One region of the Shewanella sp. SM29 genome, then DNA from elsewhere that is predicted to be linked to it. Evidence: predicted binding sites of a transcription regulator. Region 1 holds the regulator's gene; each other region holds the start of a gene.

Region 1 (4,218 bases):
ATGAACTTATTGACCAGTGGTTGGCGATTTAAGAACTCAGCTACGGGTTCATCTAAACCAGTCAATGGTCGCAGTGCCAACTCCCAGTGGGGATTGGGCAGGAAGCGCACATCGAACATAAAGTCGGCTTCGGTGGGCATTCCGTGCTTAAAGCCAAAGGACTCGAAGTTGATCACGAGTTCTTTATCGACACTACCAAGGAGAATTTGTCTGACTTGGTCGCTTAAATCATAGATATTCAAATTCGACGTATCTATGTAGTGATCGACCAGTTTTGACATAGGCTCGAGCAGTTTTCCCTCCAGCTTTATCGCTTCTTGCAAAGAGACTCGGCTCTTCGACAAAGGATGCAAACGGCGGGTTTCGCTGTAACGCTTGAGCAGAATTTTATCGCTGGAGTTAAGGAAGAAGCTCGTTAACTCAGTATCTGGAGGTAGGCTAGCGAGTTGTTTCACTAAGACCTTATCCTGCTCAGGCATGTTACGCACGTCGACACTGATGGCGACGAGATCGTTACTGCCTTTGAGTTGCTCAAGCAAACTGCCAATCAATGGCAAGGGAAGGTTATCGACACAATAATAGCCGAGATCTTCGAGTACCCTAAGGGCGACAGATTTGCCTGAGCCTGAGCGGCCCGACACTATGACCAGTTTCATCCAGTGATTACCTGATAGAGTTCCGTTTCATCATGCGTCTTGCGTAATTGCTTTAATATTTGCTTGTCGCTCAGCTTTTCGGCCATGCAAGACAAGGTACTTAAGTGCTGCTGACATTGGTCTGCAGGCACCAGTAGTGCAAATAAAATATCAACAGGTTGCTTATCGATAGCATCAAATGCTATCGGCTCTTCACACTTAATTAGTATGGCAATGGGCTGATCTATATCGGCTAGTCGACCATGTGGAATGGCGATGCCGTTACCTATACCTGTGCTCCCCATCTTTTCGCGCGCCACTAGGCTTTCGAATATCTCTTGAGATGAGAGGGTCGGGTACTGGGCAGCGACTAAGTCGCTGATGAGTTCCAGTACCTTTTTCTTACTGCCCGGAGTGGCGCAGGTAGTGCACTCCGGCCGCAGTATGGTACAAAGTTCCATTATTAGTGTTTTGTTAACTTCTCTTTGTGTTTAATAACCTGACGGTCAAGCTTGTCAATCAGGGCGTCTATAGCGGCATACATGTCAGCATGCTCTGAAGTAGCAAAAACTTCACCACCTATGAGGTTTATTCTCGCTTCGGCAATTTGTTGCATTTTCTCAACATTGAGCACAACGTGCACATTATTGATCTGTTCGAAATGGCGTTCAAGTTTTGAAAACTTTTCTTCTACATATGCACGTAACGATTCGGTAATTTCGACATGGTGTCCACTTAGGTTTATTTGCATAGAAACGTCCTCCGATATCCACTGTAGGTTATAAACTTTTACGCTGATTAGAAGGTGGAATAAGCATAGCCTCTCGGTACTTCGCAATGGTTCTGCGGGCTACGTTGATCCCTTGTTCTGCCAGAAGCTGTGCCATCTTGCTATCGCTTAATGGTTTTTTCTGGTTTTCCGCTGCCACCAGTTTCTTTATAAAGGCTCTGATTGCTGTGGATGAGCACTCACCACCATCGTCAGTACCGACGTGGCTAGAGAAGAAGTATTTTAGTTCAAAAAGTCCCTTAGGGGTATGCATGTATTTTTGAGTTGTGACCCGTGAGATGGTGGACTCATGCATTTCTACCGCTTCGGCAATATCGTTAAGCACCATAGGCTTCATGGCTTCTTCACCATACTCAAAGAAACCTTGCTGATATTGCACTATGCAATTAGCAACTTTAAGCAAAGTATCGTTACGGCTTTCTAGGCTCTTAATAAACCATTTAGCCTCTTGCAGATGGCCGCGAATAAATTGGCTATCGGCTTGGTTTTTGGTACTGCGTGCCATAGAAGCATAATGTTGATTTACATTGATTTTTGGCATGCAGTCAGGATTTAGCTCAACGACCCAGCGGCCATTTTTCTTCGACACAGACACATCTGGGATAACGTATTCGTCATTATTGGGCGTGATCAACAAACCTGGGCGAGGATTGAGGGTTTGGATGAGTGCTATACCATCCCTTAATTCATCTTCTTTTAATTTAGTCTTACGCATCAACAACCTAAAGTCTCGGGCGGCGATCAGATCTAAATGATCTTTGATCAGCATACGGGCGTTTTCTAGGTTGGGAGTATCAGCGGCGAAATGCGACAGTTGGATCAGCAGGCATTCACTTAAATCGCGGGCGGCAACGCCTATGGGATCAAAATGCTGAATACGCTTGAGTACGGCTTCGACTTCGTCAAGCTCAACTTCAGGATTACCCATGGCTTCGAGAATTTCTTCAGTGCTTTGGGTGAGATAGCCCTGATCGTCGATGGCATCAATAATGGCGGTGGCAATGGCTAAATCGGTTTCAGAAAACGGCGTGAGGTTTTTTTGCCATTCTAAGTGTTCGTACAAACCTTCACTGGTCTCGCCTTGGAAGGGCATATCGTCTTCACGACTGCCGCCGGGGCCTGAGTTTGGGGAGGCGGTAAACACTTCATCCCATGTGGTGTCCATGGGGAGCTCATCGGGCATGGATTCTTTGGTTAGCGACTCTGCCGTGTCTATGGTGGAGCTGTCTTTTTCTGGTGGCAGAGTGCTAGATTCACTGAAATCCGTATCGGATAGCGTTTGGTTTACAGGGGTTTTAGTGGCGTCGAATTGATCCTCTTCCAGCTCGAGAAGGGGATTAGAATCTAATGCTTGCTGGATCTCTTGCTGCAGTTCTAATGACGACAGTTGCAACAGACGTATAGCCTGTTGTAGTTGTGGCGTCATGGTTAACTGTTGACCCAGTTTGAGCTGGAGTGACGCTTTCATGTTACCGCTGATCCCTACGTTATTATTGTTGGATGAGGTCGCTTATTATCATTTTGAGTGAAGCCCAATGGCGGTGTAAATTGCCTCCATTGGCTTCGCTCGATTAACTATAGCCTGAATTGTTCACCTAAGTACACAGCCCTAACTTGCTGATTGTCTAAGATCTCTGCTGGAGTTCCTTCGGCAATCAGGTTTCCGTGACTCACAATATAAGCATGTTCACATACATCTAATGTCTCGCGGACATTATGGTCTGTGATCAGTACGCCAAGGCCGCGACTTTTGAGTTGTTCGATAATCTTCTTGATGTCGATAACCGAAATAGGATCGACGCCGGCAAACGGTTCATCGAGCAAAATGAACTTAGGATTAGCGGCTAAAGCCCGCGCAATTTCGACGCGACGACGTTCGCCACCCGACAATGACATGCCTTGGCTGTCACGGATGTGGGTGATATGAAACTCTTCGAGCAGATGTTCTAGTTCTTCTTCTCGTTCTTCGTTTTTAAGTTCTTTACGAGTTTGCAGTACGGCCATGATGTTGTCATGAACAGTTAGCTTACGAAAGATACTGGCTTCCTGCGGTAAGTAACCTATGCCTTTGCGGGCACGCAGATGCATAGGATCTGCGGTTAAATCATCATCGTCGATAAAGATATGTCCCTTATCGCTCTTCACTAGCCCGACAACCATGTAAAAGGTCGTGGTTTTACCTGCACCGTTTGGACCGAGTAGGCCAACGACTTGACCGGTTTTTACCGTCAGACTGACGTCTTTAACCACTTGGCGACTCTTGTAACTTTTCGCCAGATTTTGTGCTCTTAAGGTGATTTGGGTCATTTAGAGTCCTGCTTTTTCACAGGTTTATCCGCTGGAGCATCTGATTTAGCATCATCTTGATAGTTTTCTGGCTGAATAATAGTGATCACGCGATCGTCACCACTGCCAGTACTCTCGGCCATCAATTTCTGTTGAATCATGTTATAGCGGATTAAATTGCCTGTAACTTGGCTACCCGCTTGATCTAATGACGCCATACCTTTCAGTGTTAAGGTGCGGCTTGCCATATCGTAACGAATTTCTTTCGCGCTTGCCGATGCTGGGCGGCCATCGTCTAATATTTGGCTATACGTAGCAGGGTTGCCTGTGGCGACCAAAGTTTTGCTATTTTCACCTTCAGCGGAAAATGCACGCAGTTCATTTGCTTGGATTTTTATTGAGCCTTGGGTAACTTCCACCGGACCAAAGAAGATGATCTGGTTGTTTTTGATATCCGCAGTTTGGCTCACAGCTTTAATTTTGACTTCTTGCTTTAAGTCGCCGACT
Region 2 (4,218 bases), on a different contig from region 1:
AAAATTGATCGCCATAAAATTGCCTCCTCGTGTTCTCACGAAAATAAAGCAATTCATGTGCCAACATCAGGAAAATTTTGAGAATAACAACAAGGATGAGCAAGTGATGGGTAAAAAATTACCGACAATTGTCGGTAATTTTCTTTAGAGCGGCTGAGTTAAGTCTTTTTCTGGTAATAAATGCCAGGGTTACAACGAACCATATCAAACTCGTCCGTTAAACCAGCGATAGATTCTGATGCACCGAGAAATAAAATCCCTTTGGGATTGAGAGCGGCAGCGAATTGCCGCAAAATTTTTGCCTTTGCCTCTGGTGCAAAATAAATCAGCACATTGCGGCAAAAGATAATGTCGAACTTGCCAAGCAGACTATAACTCTCAAGCAAATTATGCGCTCTAAAGTTCACCAACCGCTTCACATTATCCTTTAACTTCATATTACCTGAAGGTAATGCATCAAAAAACTGACGCTTACGTTCTTCAGATAAACCACGCGCTAATGCCAAACTATCGTACTCGGCATTTTTGCAGCGTTCTAACATGGAAGGAGATAGATCCGTTGCTTGAATCGAAGCACTACCAGCCAAGGCACCAGGCTTCTTCTGTTGATACTCAAGAATAGTCATAGCCAATGAGTATGGCTCTTGGCCTGACGAGCAAGCCGCAGACCAAATTTTGAGCGGACGCCCCAGACGACTGTATTCAGGTAGTAGGACATTATTCAACAACTCAAATGGATAACGATCACGGAACCAAAGGGTTTCATTGGTCGTCATAGCATCGATCACTTCAGCTCTGAGCGCACGCTCAGTAGGCTTCATCGAATGCTTAACCACATCAGATAAGGATGGCAGGTTATATTTGCCCATCAAAGGAGCAAGACGACTGCGCACAAGATATTGCTTATTTTCACCCAGTACGATGCCGCTGTGTTGCTCTAAGAACAACCTAAATTGATTATATTCAGCCTCAGCGAGTGATTTATTTGGCACATTCACATCCTAAATCCTATAGCAAGCACCAAAATCAGTGCGAAACCATCATGTTATAAAGTCGAGATTATAGCGTAAAGCGTATCTAGGTACTAACCTACAGCAATTACAAACTTAAATGCTTATTCACAGCAGCAGCCAGTTCGTCGGGATTAAACTTAGCGATAAAGTCATTAGCCCCCACTTTTTGAACCATTGCCTGATTGAATACACCACTTAACGAAGTATGCAGTACCACTTTAATATGCTTAAGCTTAGGATCATCTCGGATTTCAGCGGTCAGGGTGTAGCCATCCATTTCAGGCATCTCAATATCAGAGATTATGAGGGGGATCTCATCGGCCACATTATCCATCTCTTTGGCGATCTCTTTAAGCTTGTCTAATGCTTCGCGACCATCTTTTGCGGTATCAATTTGTAAATTCAATGACTCGAGTGAACGAATAATTTGTTTACGCGCCACGGCAGAATCATCAATAACCATAATATGATAATGCTGAGTTCTGTCGAGGGTCAGTTTTTCATTGGCTTCTTCACTGATAGCCGTTTTAACTGGTGAAATCTCATCTAAGATTTTTTCCACATCGAGAATTTCAACTAATTCACCTTCAATTTCAGTCACAGCTGTCAGATAAGAATAACGGCCAGCACCTTGCGGCGGAGGCATAATCGCTTCCCAATTCATGTTGATGATCCGCTCAACAGAACTGACCAAGAAGCCTTGAACACTGCGGTTATATTCAGAAATAATGATGAAACAGTTTTCAGTGCTCGCTAAAGGTTTTCCCCCTGTTGCCGCACTCAAATCAATCACTGAAATGGTTGTTCCACGAATATGAGCAACACCCTTCACATAAGGATTAAGTTTAGGCAAAGTGGTCAGTGGTGGACACTGCAGTACTTCTTTCACCTTAAACACGTTAATCCCAAACCGTTGACGACCGTTTAATTTAAAAAGCAGTAATTCTAAACGGTTTTGTCCAACGAGCTGGGTTCGTTTGTTGACTGAATCAAGAATACTCGACATAACTCTGCCTTGTTGTTCTGTTTATGTTCGGCCCTATAACTCAGTTGAGTATAGGCATATTAATTGCTTACGTCTTATCTATCGATAAACATAGTCGAAACTGAGTCAATCTTCTGACAGTGATGCAAATTATTATTACAGTGGTCAGCTTCGAACTTAATAAAAGTATAGGTGCATTCTGGCGTTACAAGCTAGTCTCTTCATTATGAAAGTAAATTTAGTCTGTTTTTTTAGTCTTTTCACCCTCTTCATGCCCGCTTTTGCGAGTGCAGAGCCTATTGTCCCCACCGTATCGGCAATCTCAGAATTAGCTAAAGCGCTTATTTCAGAAAAAATATCCGTTCCAGAAAATGCCAAAGTAAATATTTCGCCACAGATGGTTGACGCAAGAATGCTGCCGTCACAATGTTCGTCTCCAATGAAAGTTGAACTGGCTAGCGATAGGGAAATTAGCCGTAATAACACCTTAAAAGTCAGCTGTGATACGCAAGACTTAGCTTACCCTTGGCAAATCTATATCTCGGTTCGGGTGGATATCTTATTCCCCGTTGTTGTCTCAACCGAAATCTTAGCACCAGGCGAACTCATCTCTCCTAGTCAAGTAGAAGTCCGTTACATTGAACAAAATAGCTTGAGAGGTGCCGAATTCGATGACCCGAGTAAATTGGCTGGCGTGCGAGTAAAACGACGAGTAGCAAAAGATAATCCCATATTAAGCAACAACTTATGCTTCGTTTGTAAAAATGATTCGGTCTCTATCTACGTTCGTTCTGGCTCATTCGAGCTAAAAACAGTGGGCGAAGCCCTACAAGATGGCAATAAAGGTGATCGGATCAGAGTCAAAAATAGCAGTTCAAACAAAGAACTAGATGCTATAGTCACAGGCATTGGCGAAGTTGAAGTAAGAATGTAAAATAATCTAAAGCTTTTTTGTAAGCTGCCGATACCCCAGTTAAGAAATCCCGTACACACGACGCTGGAGCCTAAAATGGCAATTGATATTAGCAAACTCAACACTGCAACGACTGCGCAAGTTCGTTCAGGCGCAACGAAAGCGAGCAGCGATCAATCTGCTCAAGTTGCTACAAAATCGACAACACCACAAAGAAGCGACTCTGTGGTCATTACGGCCCAGGCACAACAACTTCAAGGAGCTCAGACTAAAATGGCTAGCCTTCCTGAAGTTGATCAAAAGAAAGTAGCAGAAATCAAACAAGCTATTGCCGAAGGTCGCTATAAAATTGACCCAGAAAAGTTGGCTGCCAATATTGCAAGTTTTGAAGCCGAACTTAATGACTTAAATAAAGAGTAACTATGACTGAAATAGCTAAACTGGTAGATCTACAACACGCCCATTTGGCTGTTCTTAAGCAAATCATACTCAAGGAAAAAGGCGCTTTGGTTGACCAAAACGCCGATTTACTGCTTTCCCTTGCTAACGAAAAATCGCAATGTCTCAAAGAACTAAAGACTAATGATGATATTCTGGCAAAACACAGTGATAAATCGCTACTCACTCAGCAAGTCGAACTCGTGCATAAAATGGCCGAGATCAAAGACGCATTGACTGAATGCAAAGAATTAAACGAACAAAATGCTAGTTTAATTGAGATGAATTTAGCGAGTTTAAATCGCTTTGCTCAAGCTTTACAAGCCAGCAGAAACGCCTCCAGCCTCACCTATAACGATAAAGGCAAGACCTCGACTATCTCAAGTTTAGGCAATGATTTAAAGGCCTAATAAGCGCATCACTCCCACTTAGCATTCCCTTTTCTAAGCTCTGATTAGATATTAATGTCTTGTACAAAAAAAAAGCCGCGTAAATACGCGGCTCAATACATGCTGTTGAACATACATTCAATAACGCTAGAAATACGTCACTTCCTTCACTCGTTGTGGACGGTTCTGTTGTTGATAAAGCGCCCAAACCTGTGAAAAATCAAGTTCTAACTCAGTGACATAATGCTCGCCTGCTGGATAACTCTTAACGACTCGTGCGCCGCGGATCACGCCAGAAACTGACGCTTTGACATTATCGTCCGTCAACATCCAATCACTGACACTGCTGTTTGCCGTTATTTTCTGCCCATAAACTTGTTCCGCTAATTCACGATAAGCCACAATTTTTGATGCTTGCATAGCCATCAACACTCTTTGTGATTGCTCTTTAGCAGGTTGAGTCGCTAACGGCGCATATCC
Region 3 (4,218 bases), on a different contig from region 1:
GCGATCGCATACACATTACCGTCTACCCCTTTCAAAAAGGTCTGTAATAATGTGCCACCGCGTAAGCTTTTGGCTTCGCCTAAGCTAGATACCGTCACGTCAAGATCTTGACCAGGTTTGATAAAGGCAGGCATATCCGCGTGTACGGCTACCACTGCAACGTTTTTAATTTTCGGTTTGACGTTGTCAGGAAGATTAATCCCAAAGTTTTTGAGCATAGTCATAAAGGTCTGCTCGGTATAACTGGTTTTTTCCCCCGTTCCCGGTAAACCGACCACTAAGCCATAACCAATCAACTGGTTACTACGCACACCTTGCACATTGGCAATATCTTTAATTCGTTCAGCCTGACTAGGTAGAGAAAACACTAGCATGGCAACGGCTAACACCAGTTTATATTTCATGATACGACTCCTTAGAAGGGCCACCAGTCGCTCATAAAGAACTGGCTTAACCAGCCCACTTTTTGAGCATCTGCGAAAGTGCCTGTGCCACTGTATTGGATACGGGCATTAGCCATTCGCGTTGAATCGACAGTGTTATCGGGTTTAATGTCCTGCGAACGAACGAGACCAGTGACACGAATAAACTCATCACCATTATTGATTGAAATCCATTTTTCACCACGGATCACTAAGCTGCCGTTGTTTAGCACTTGCATCACGTTTGCCGAGATGCTGCCATCTAGACTATTGCTCTGATCCGCATCCGATTCACGCTTAGTGTTCATGCTATCTTTGTAACGCAAATCAATTGGCACTCCGCCAATGGACACATTACTACCACCTGCAAAGATGGGATCTAAGCTCATGTCTGAACCTTTTTTGATCTGATTGCCTGCACTCTTCTTAGCTTGAGTCGATTCCTTCAATACGATAGTGATAATGTCACCGACTTTGTGGGCGCGTATATCCGAATACAAGCTAGATGCTTGGCTGTCTTGATAAATAGAGCCAGTTGCGGCAATTTTTGTCGGCGGTGCCTCTGGGTATACCGGCGCGTAAAAGGGATCATCCGCAAGGGGTTTCTTTTGCGTCGAGCTACAAGCTGCAAGCAATAACGCGACGGCCAACACAAGATATCTAGCCATGATGTTTGCCTCTATAAATTCTGAGTCACATAAGACAGCATCTGATCTACCGCTGAAATCACTTTTGAGTTCATCTCGTAAATGCGCTGACTTTCGATAAGGTTCACCAGTTCCTCGGTCACGTTCACATTAGAGGTTTCTAAGGCGCCTTGACGAATAGCACCCATGCCATCTAACGAAGCGGTACCTTGAATTGGCGTGCCGCTCGCACCAGTTTCCGTATATAAGTTTTGTCCCATAGGATCTAGACCCGATGGATTAATAAAATCCGTCATAGTCAACTGACCCACGACTTGGTTCTCAGCGGTACCTGGGGTTTTTACTGAAACTTCGCCCTCCGCGGAAACGGTAATACTGGTCGCATTATCAGGAATAGTGATCGCGGGTTGTAGCAAATAGCCAGAACCTGGCGTCACAATCTGACCCGTATCGTCTAAGGTAAACTGACCATTTCGAGTATAAGCAGTGGTTCCATCAGGGAGCTGGATTTCAAAAAATCCAGGACCTTCAATCATAAGATCCAGCGAGTTATCCGTCGTCAGCATGTTACCCTGAGTAAACATTTTTTGAGTGGCGACGACTTTCGTACCCGCACCTATGTTTAATCCGTTGGGTAACTTAGTGTTAGAAGCACTAACACCACCCGCTTGGTTAACTGTTTGATAGAGTAAATCTTCAAATACTGCGCGGCTTTTTTTGTAGCCCACAGTGCTAGCGTTCGCTACGTTGTTTGAAATCACTGAAATATCAGTTTGCTGTGCGTCTAAGCCAGTTTTACTAATCCATAACGCCGGATGCATAATCTATCTCCTAACTAATACGCATTAATGAAGATGAAGCGCGATCATTCTCTTCCGCGGTTTTCATCATCTTGACTTGCAATTCAAACTGGCGCTGAAGATCAATCAAAGACACCATTTCATCAACAGGGTTAACGTTACTGCCCTCTACGGCACCACTTTCAACTGCGACGAAAGGGTCAGCTGGTGCTGGTTCACCTGACATTTGTCGAAATAATCCATCTTCACCACGCATCATCTGCGCATTGCCGGGATTAACTAACTTCAATCTCGCCACTTCTTCTATCACTTCAGCAGTCGCCCCTTGAGGGCGAACAGACACTATGCCATCCTGTGAAATTGACACTTTATCAATAGGTAATGGCAGCACTATCGGGCCAGCATCCCCCATCACGGGATTGCCTCTGTCGTTATACAACATGCCCGTCGCATCGAAACTGAGACTACCTGAACGGGTATAAGCTTCACTGCCATCTTTCGCCTGAACGGCAAACCAGCCATCGCCTTTAATGGCAACATCGAGATCCCGTCCAGTGGTTTTTATCGGACCAGAGCGAAAATTAGCTGACGGAGATTCTGTCATCACAAACACCCTTGAAGGCAACCCTTCACCGAAGGCTTGCATCGATCTGGCCTGCGCCATATCTGATTTAAAACCATCGGTATTAGCATTGGCTAAGTTGTTCGCACGGAGTGCCAGCTCATTCATATTTTGCTTAGCGCCACTCATGGCGACATAAAGGAATTTGTCCACAGACTGCTCCGTCAAATTTTCTACATGACGATATCAAAGCAAGCATCGTGCCAATAAACATTGATTTTAATTTACTGATAAAATTGAAGAATAAGGAAATGAAGTGAGTTGACAGCAGGATAAAGGCTAAGTGTTGCCACTGGCGGCAACACTTAGTTAAATAAAGTAATGATTAGCGGATTTGTAATACGGTTTGCTGCAGCGTGTTATTCACTTCAAGGGTACGGGAGTTTGCTTGGAAGTTACGCTGCGCCGAAATTAAATCAACCAGTTCAGTCGTCAAATCGATGTTCGATTGCTCTAACGCCGATGAACTGATGCTACCAAAAGTTCCACTATTTGCCTCACCCGCTAACGCTGGACCTGAGTTCAAACTAGCCTTCCACGACGTATTACCCACTTGCGTTAAACCTTGTTCGTTAGCAAAACGAACTAAAGCAACCCGTGCTAAAGGCACGGTTGAACCATTAGAATAACTCGCGGTCACTAAACCATCTTCGCCGATTTCAACGTTAGTTAAGCGACCTACAGTCGTACCATCTTGCGTCAACTCAGTTGCACCAAAAGGAGCCGCATATTGCGTTGGGGCATTAAACTTCACAGTCAAATCTTGAGTACCATCGGCACCAGCCCCTAAAACACCCGCACCACTGACGCCCAAAGCCTCAGTCTTGACTATAGCAGGATCACTACCAGTGTAGACACCAACAGAATTGAACTTGAGTACAGAGCCTTTCCAACCACCAGCAGTTTGAGCCGTGCCCGTTGCATCAGGTGTACCATCGCCGGTGGTATCTGTTTGATAAGTACCAGCAGGACCGGCTAGATCTACTTGCTTTCCATCAACAGCATAGTAAGCCACCCAATTGTTCTCACCATTGTACGAACCATCTTTGGGCTTAACAAAATAAGTGGTCATAATATGTGGCTCACCGAGTGAGTCATAAATTGTCATTGATGTAACGTTATTGTAGGTTTTTGCATCTAGAGGATCGAATGCCGCGGGGTCGAGTGCACTTTCCTTAGCATTTAAGTTCATTTGTAAAGTAACATTCTCAGTCTTTACAGGGCTACCCGCAGTGTCTGGTATTTGTACCGGCTTAGCCGTCGTTAAACTCACTGATGTTGAGTTCCCATCTTTATCCACTGGGAAAGTTTGCAAATAATTACCAGCAGAATCAACCATGTAATTATTTTTATCTACCTTAAATGCTCCAGCACGGGTAAACGAGTGGTCTAATGTACCCAGTTCAGAAGCAGTAACGAAAAAGCCACCCCCTTTAATCGCCATATCAAGGGAGTTATTCGTCAACTGTAAGCTACCTTGATGGAATTGCTGTGCCACTTGGCTCGTCGCAACACCACCACCGACAGCAGTTTTAGCATTTGAAAAAATAGAATTAGCGTAAACATCCGCAAATTCAGCACGGGACTCTTTAAAGCCAATGGTGTTCGCATTAGCAATGTTATTCGCCGTAGTGTTTAAATCTTTCTGCGCGGCAGAAATGCCACTCAATGCAATGTTAAACGACATAATTCACCTCTACACTTGACTCAATTCATTTATGAGCGAC
Region 4 (4,218 bases), on a different contig from region 1:
GCATAAGCAGTCGCCGTTACTCATATTGAGCAAGGCGAATATCTTGCTTAAATCCATATTCACTGTGATCAACATTCTAAATTTCTTAAGAAGCGATACGATGCGGTATTGGGTTTCAAGCGGTATAAATTAGCAGGACGACCACGTTCGGTGCGCTTTAATCCCGTATCGATCAATAAATCAGCCTGTTCAACCCGCCGACGAAAAGATTTACCTTGGATAGGCTTGCCCAGTAAAACCTCATGTACATGCTGCAATTCTGGCAAGGTAAAAGGTTCAGACAGTGCAAATCCTGGCACTAAAGAATATAAGGCTTTTTGTGTTAAGCGTTCCCGCGCTTGCTCGATTAACTGCAAATGATCAAACGCCAAGGGCATCTGCAACACATCCGCTAATGGCCACCACTTAACATCACTCACTGAATCAATCTGAATTTGGCAAGCTTGATAACTCATCAAGGCGGTATAACACACAGTCACCGACCAGCCTCTGACATCGCGACGACTATTACCCACAGTGCAAAGCTGCTCAATATAAGGTGGCACTACTGCGGTTTTCTCATGCAGTTTACGTAATACAGTTTGCTCAAGGGATTGATCGCAATTTTCATCGATAAACCCTCCAGGTAATCCCCATAAACCTAAAAATGGATGATTTGAGCGTTGTACTAAGAGTACTTTAAGTTGCTGATCGTGATAGGTAAACAATACGGCATCCACTGTCAGTAGCTGAGCCTTAAAAACCTTAGGATTGTAATTGGCGAGATATTCCGCTTCAGTCATTGATATTCCCCATCGTTCCAAATCATCAGCTTAACTTAGCATTACACAGCTTCAAACATATTATGTCTTAGTGTCACTAAGTCAATGATCTGAGGCACAGGATTAGCCACTTTGGCCAAATTTACGCTGATAACGCGGCAACATGGTCTCGTTCCCCAATAATCCGCCTTGATGCAAATACATCACATGACCTGGTTCACTACGTTGTAAATAATCTTCAAGCACAATAAAACCTAAGGGATCGTAGAGTAATTCAAACTGCACGCCTGAGGCGCAGACCCGCTGCCACATGGCATAAAATTCGGGGTAAAGTTTACCAAAATGATATTTCTTGCCGACATTAACAATCTGTGGATGCTCACTGGTATTGGAATTAAGTAAGGAAAATTGCAAGCGCAAATAATCATCGCCACCGACAACAGCACAAGTCACGACGCGAATATCCGTTTGCTGACGGATAAAATACTGATTTAAAAATAACGCAGTCGTTCCCGTCCCCGATGGTAAAAACACCGTTAAATCAACCAATCCATTCGCATTCGCAAACAGTACTATCTCTTGCGCCAATCTATTAACCCCGTATTCGGCGTAAGCACAGCGACCACCCTCTGGGATAAAAAGCGCCGTCGGCTCATTCACGAGTACTTGAGCCTCGATATAATCTGGGCAACTCAGTCGCACATCGCCCACTTGCGCAGTAGGCTCAGGCCTAGCATTAAGATTTGACAAAACGTGAGGCTCAGATTGCGACTGAGTGCACGCCTGCTTTTGTGCTATTAACACACTTAAATCGATAATATTAGCGCCATTCGCTAAAGCGGCAGCGTAATTGCCCGTAGGATGTTTAACCACTTGACTGGCAATATGATCTACATAAAAATCACATTGCCAGCCTTTCATCTTCGCTAATGTTGACAATGAATACAGTGAGTTAGCCAATGGCGAGCCGTGACCTATCACCTTGCTGATGCCTGCAAATTCATGATCTAAAAAATAGCCGAATTTGCGAGCTTTATTGCCACTAAACGCCGGATGCAGTAAATCATCACGTTTTAGGAATATGTCTCTGCCAGCAAAGGCAAATGTATCGACAGGGGAATTTGCAAACATCAAGCTACTCAAACGATTAAATTCTCTGGTTTTTAAACCAGTTAAGGGAAGGCTAGTGTAACTCCGCCCTTCCTGTTACGCCCTTAAGAAATTATCAATTTGGCGAAAAACTAGTGAAAATGACACATGAATCTCGAATACATATAATTAACCAATTGATTATGAACAATTTAAATAGTTGGCATAGTTATCGCTTAGACATTGACATATATTCAATTTATCGAAGCTAACGATAAAGGCTAACAGGGTAAACATAAGGAGCTTTCAATGGCTGTATTACGCTTAATATTCAACATAGCTTGGTTTGTACTCGGCGGATTTGTGATGGGACTCGCTTGGTGGCTCGCAGGTATCCTGTGTTTTATCAGTATCATTGGTATTCCCTTCGGCCGCGCCTGTTTTGTTATCGGCGAAATGACCTTTTGGCCCTTCGGCCAAGAACAAATGAACCGTCGCCACTTAACTGGACGTGAAGACTTGGGCACAGGTGCATTAGGCATGGTAGGAAATATCATTTGGTTCTTACTGTTTGGGATCTGGTTAGCCATAGGGCATTTGGTCCACGCCTTAGCTTGTTTTGTGACGATTATCGGTATTCCCTTTGGGATACAACATCTTAAGTTAGCTTTAATCAGCCTCACACCGATAGGCCAAACCGTAGTGGCTAAAGCTTAATAAGACAATGTGTTAACTGCGCTATTCACTCTCGATTATTTGGTTTCAAGAGTGGATAGCGCTTTGTCATCCCATACAGCAAATATCGCTTCGTTTAAGGCTATTTCTTCCTCCAATAAATCGTTGCAATCATATTGAGTATTGGCAGGCTCACTATCCACAGAAAACTGCACTTGCGGCTTAGTCGCCCCCACAATTTCCAACAGATAATGCGCCAGTTTTGCGGGTGTATCTATAGCGGCATCGTGACCACAATACGCGAGTACAATCAAATCGGTGTAAAAATGCCGTGCTAACGCCTTACTCGATGCCATACTCACCAGCGCATCACGGTCACCGCAGAGCACAGTTATCGGTACTTCCACTGTCAATGGACATTGGTATTGAAAAGCCGCCCAAAGTTGTCGCCATACATTACGTCTACTTGGTGTGGTATCGCGGCGAAACTCACTCCACTTGACAATTAACTCTCGGTCTCGCCGATGACGAAAACTGGTTAAACGCACTATAGTCGACTCGATTGGATGTAAAGCGTTACCCCGAGCACGCATGAAAAAAGCCTTCAATGCATTCAGCGGATTAAATCTTTGATACCAATACGATAAATTCGCCGCACTGCTGTTTAATACAAAGGCATGCCTTATCTGCCAAGGTCGCTGGCATGCCATTTCCAACGCCAACATACCGCCCATAGACAAGCCGAGGAGATAAATAGTCTCCCCTTCCTGTACCTGCTCATCTAATTGCTGCCACACGGCATGGGCATAATCAGCAATCTTAAGCGGACTTAATTCGTGGGATAGCGTCCCATTGCCCGGAAGATCCGGTGTCAGCACTCGCAATCCCTTTTGTCGCAGACGCTGATCGAAACCATTCCAATGGCGCTGATCACGCATTAATCCCCTTAATAACACCCAAGTTGTCATGACTGAGACTCCCGATACCAATAATGCCGCGCACGCTCTGTCAGCTCAGTCAAACGTTCAGGTGTTAACTGCTCTAACGATTGGGCATAGGCCGCTTCCATCATAAATTGCATGAGTACTGTATGCCTGCGTAAAATCCTATGGTGACGATGTGTTTTTTGTGGATTAAAAAAGCCAGCAAAATTAAATATTTGTCTAGGATTCTTCTTTATCCATGCCCAAGATCCCATCTCTAATGTCAAAGGTAAAAATGGCACCTGAGCAGAAGGATCAGCCACTTGGTGCTGGCGATAGAGATAATCCCAAATATCACCATGAGTGCGATAAAACTGGCTCTGCGGCGCCAACCGATAATGGCCGTGATGGGGATAACTCTGTTCAAATAATTGTTTTAGATGAAAAATATAATTGGCATTTTCGAAGGCGGTACGGGTATGGGCGTAGGGGAACCAGATATGATCACTCAAGCCAAATCCCGAGTGGGCATCGAGCGAAATCAAACTTGTGCTGCGACTCAACAGTTGTTGTACATAGGCAACTAAACCCGCAGTTTCCAGCTCCATTCCCCCAATACCGCGATACCAGGGCAGCCGTGACGATATACGCTGTCCTCCCACCATAAAGGACACTTTTTCACGGGATTCTATCGGAGCGTTACGCATCAAATCCACTTGATTACCATTGCCCCGCGTTCCCATGAATAACCCAACAGGATTCACTACAGG

The links. The regulator sigma-54, encoded in region 1, starts transcription at its own class of promoters, with help from an activator protein. The targets are predictions, from matches to a motif close to GTTGGCACGNNNNTNGNNT.
Region 2: the regulator sigma-54 is predicted to act here: its motif matches at 2,070-2,088, upstream of flgA (flagellar basal body P-ring formation chaperone FlgA).
Region 3: the regulator sigma-54 is predicted to act here: its motif matches at 2,681-2,699, upstream of flgF (flagellar basal-body rod protein FlgF).
Region 4: the regulator sigma-54 is predicted to act here: its motif matches at 2,070-2,088, upstream of L5L77_RS01535 (YccF domain-containing protein).

Annotation. Positions count from the first base shown of each region.
Region 1 is NZ_JAKKRN010000012.1:52,384-56,601, forward strand. Features, by position in the region: gene rapZ (RNase adapter RapZ) at 1-656, opposite strand, end outside; gene ptsN (PTS IIA-like nitrogen regulatory protein PtsN) at 653-1,096, opposite strand; gene hpf (ribosome hibernation promoting factor) at 1,099-1,386, opposite strand; gene L5L77_RS10340 (RNA polymerase factor sigma-54) at 1,415-2,893, opposite strand; gene lptB (LPS export ABC transporter ATP-binding protein) at 3,001-3,732, opposite strand; gene lptA (lipopolysaccharide transport periplasmic protein LptA) at 3,729-4,218, opposite strand, start outside.
Region 2 is NZ_JAKKRN010000005.1:75,225-79,442, reverse strand. Features, by position in the region: gene flgB (flagellar basal body rod protein FlgB) at 1-15, opposite strand, end outside; gene L5L77_RS04990 (CheR family methyltransferase) at 159-998, opposite strand; gene L5L77_RS04985 (chemotaxis protein CheV) at 1,099-2,019, opposite strand; gene flgA (flagellar basal body P-ring formation chaperone FlgA) at 2,225-2,932, shown strand; gene flgM (flagellar biosynthesis anti-sigma factor FlgM) at 3,008-3,331, shown strand; gene L5L77_RS04970 (flagella synthesis protein FlgN) at 3,334-3,759, shown strand; gene L5L77_RS04965 (LPP20 family lipoprotein) at 3,886-4,218, opposite strand, start outside.
Region 3 is NZ_JAKKRN010000005.1:81,089-85,306, reverse strand. Features, by position in the region: gene L5L77_RS05030 (flagellar basal body P-ring protein FlgI) at 1-404, opposite strand, end outside; gene flgH (flagellar basal body L-ring protein FlgH) at 416-1,090, opposite strand; gene flgG (flagellar basal-body rod protein FlgG) at 1,102-1,890, opposite strand; gene flgF (flagellar basal-body rod protein FlgF) at 1,901-2,644, opposite strand; gene flgE (flagellar hook protein FlgE) at 2,817-4,178, opposite strand.
Region 4 is NZ_JAKKRN010000002.1:36,810-41,027, reverse strand. Features, by position in the region: gene L5L77_RS01545 (NUDIX hydrolase) at 69-782, opposite strand; gene L5L77_RS01540 (pyridoxal-phosphate dependent enzyme) at 885-1,892, opposite strand; gene L5L77_RS01535 (YccF domain-containing protein) at 2,160-2,567, shown strand; gene L5L77_RS01530 (alpha/beta fold hydrolase) at 2,603-3,493, opposite strand; gene L5L77_RS01525 (M14 family metallopeptidase) at 3,490-4,218, opposite strand, start outside.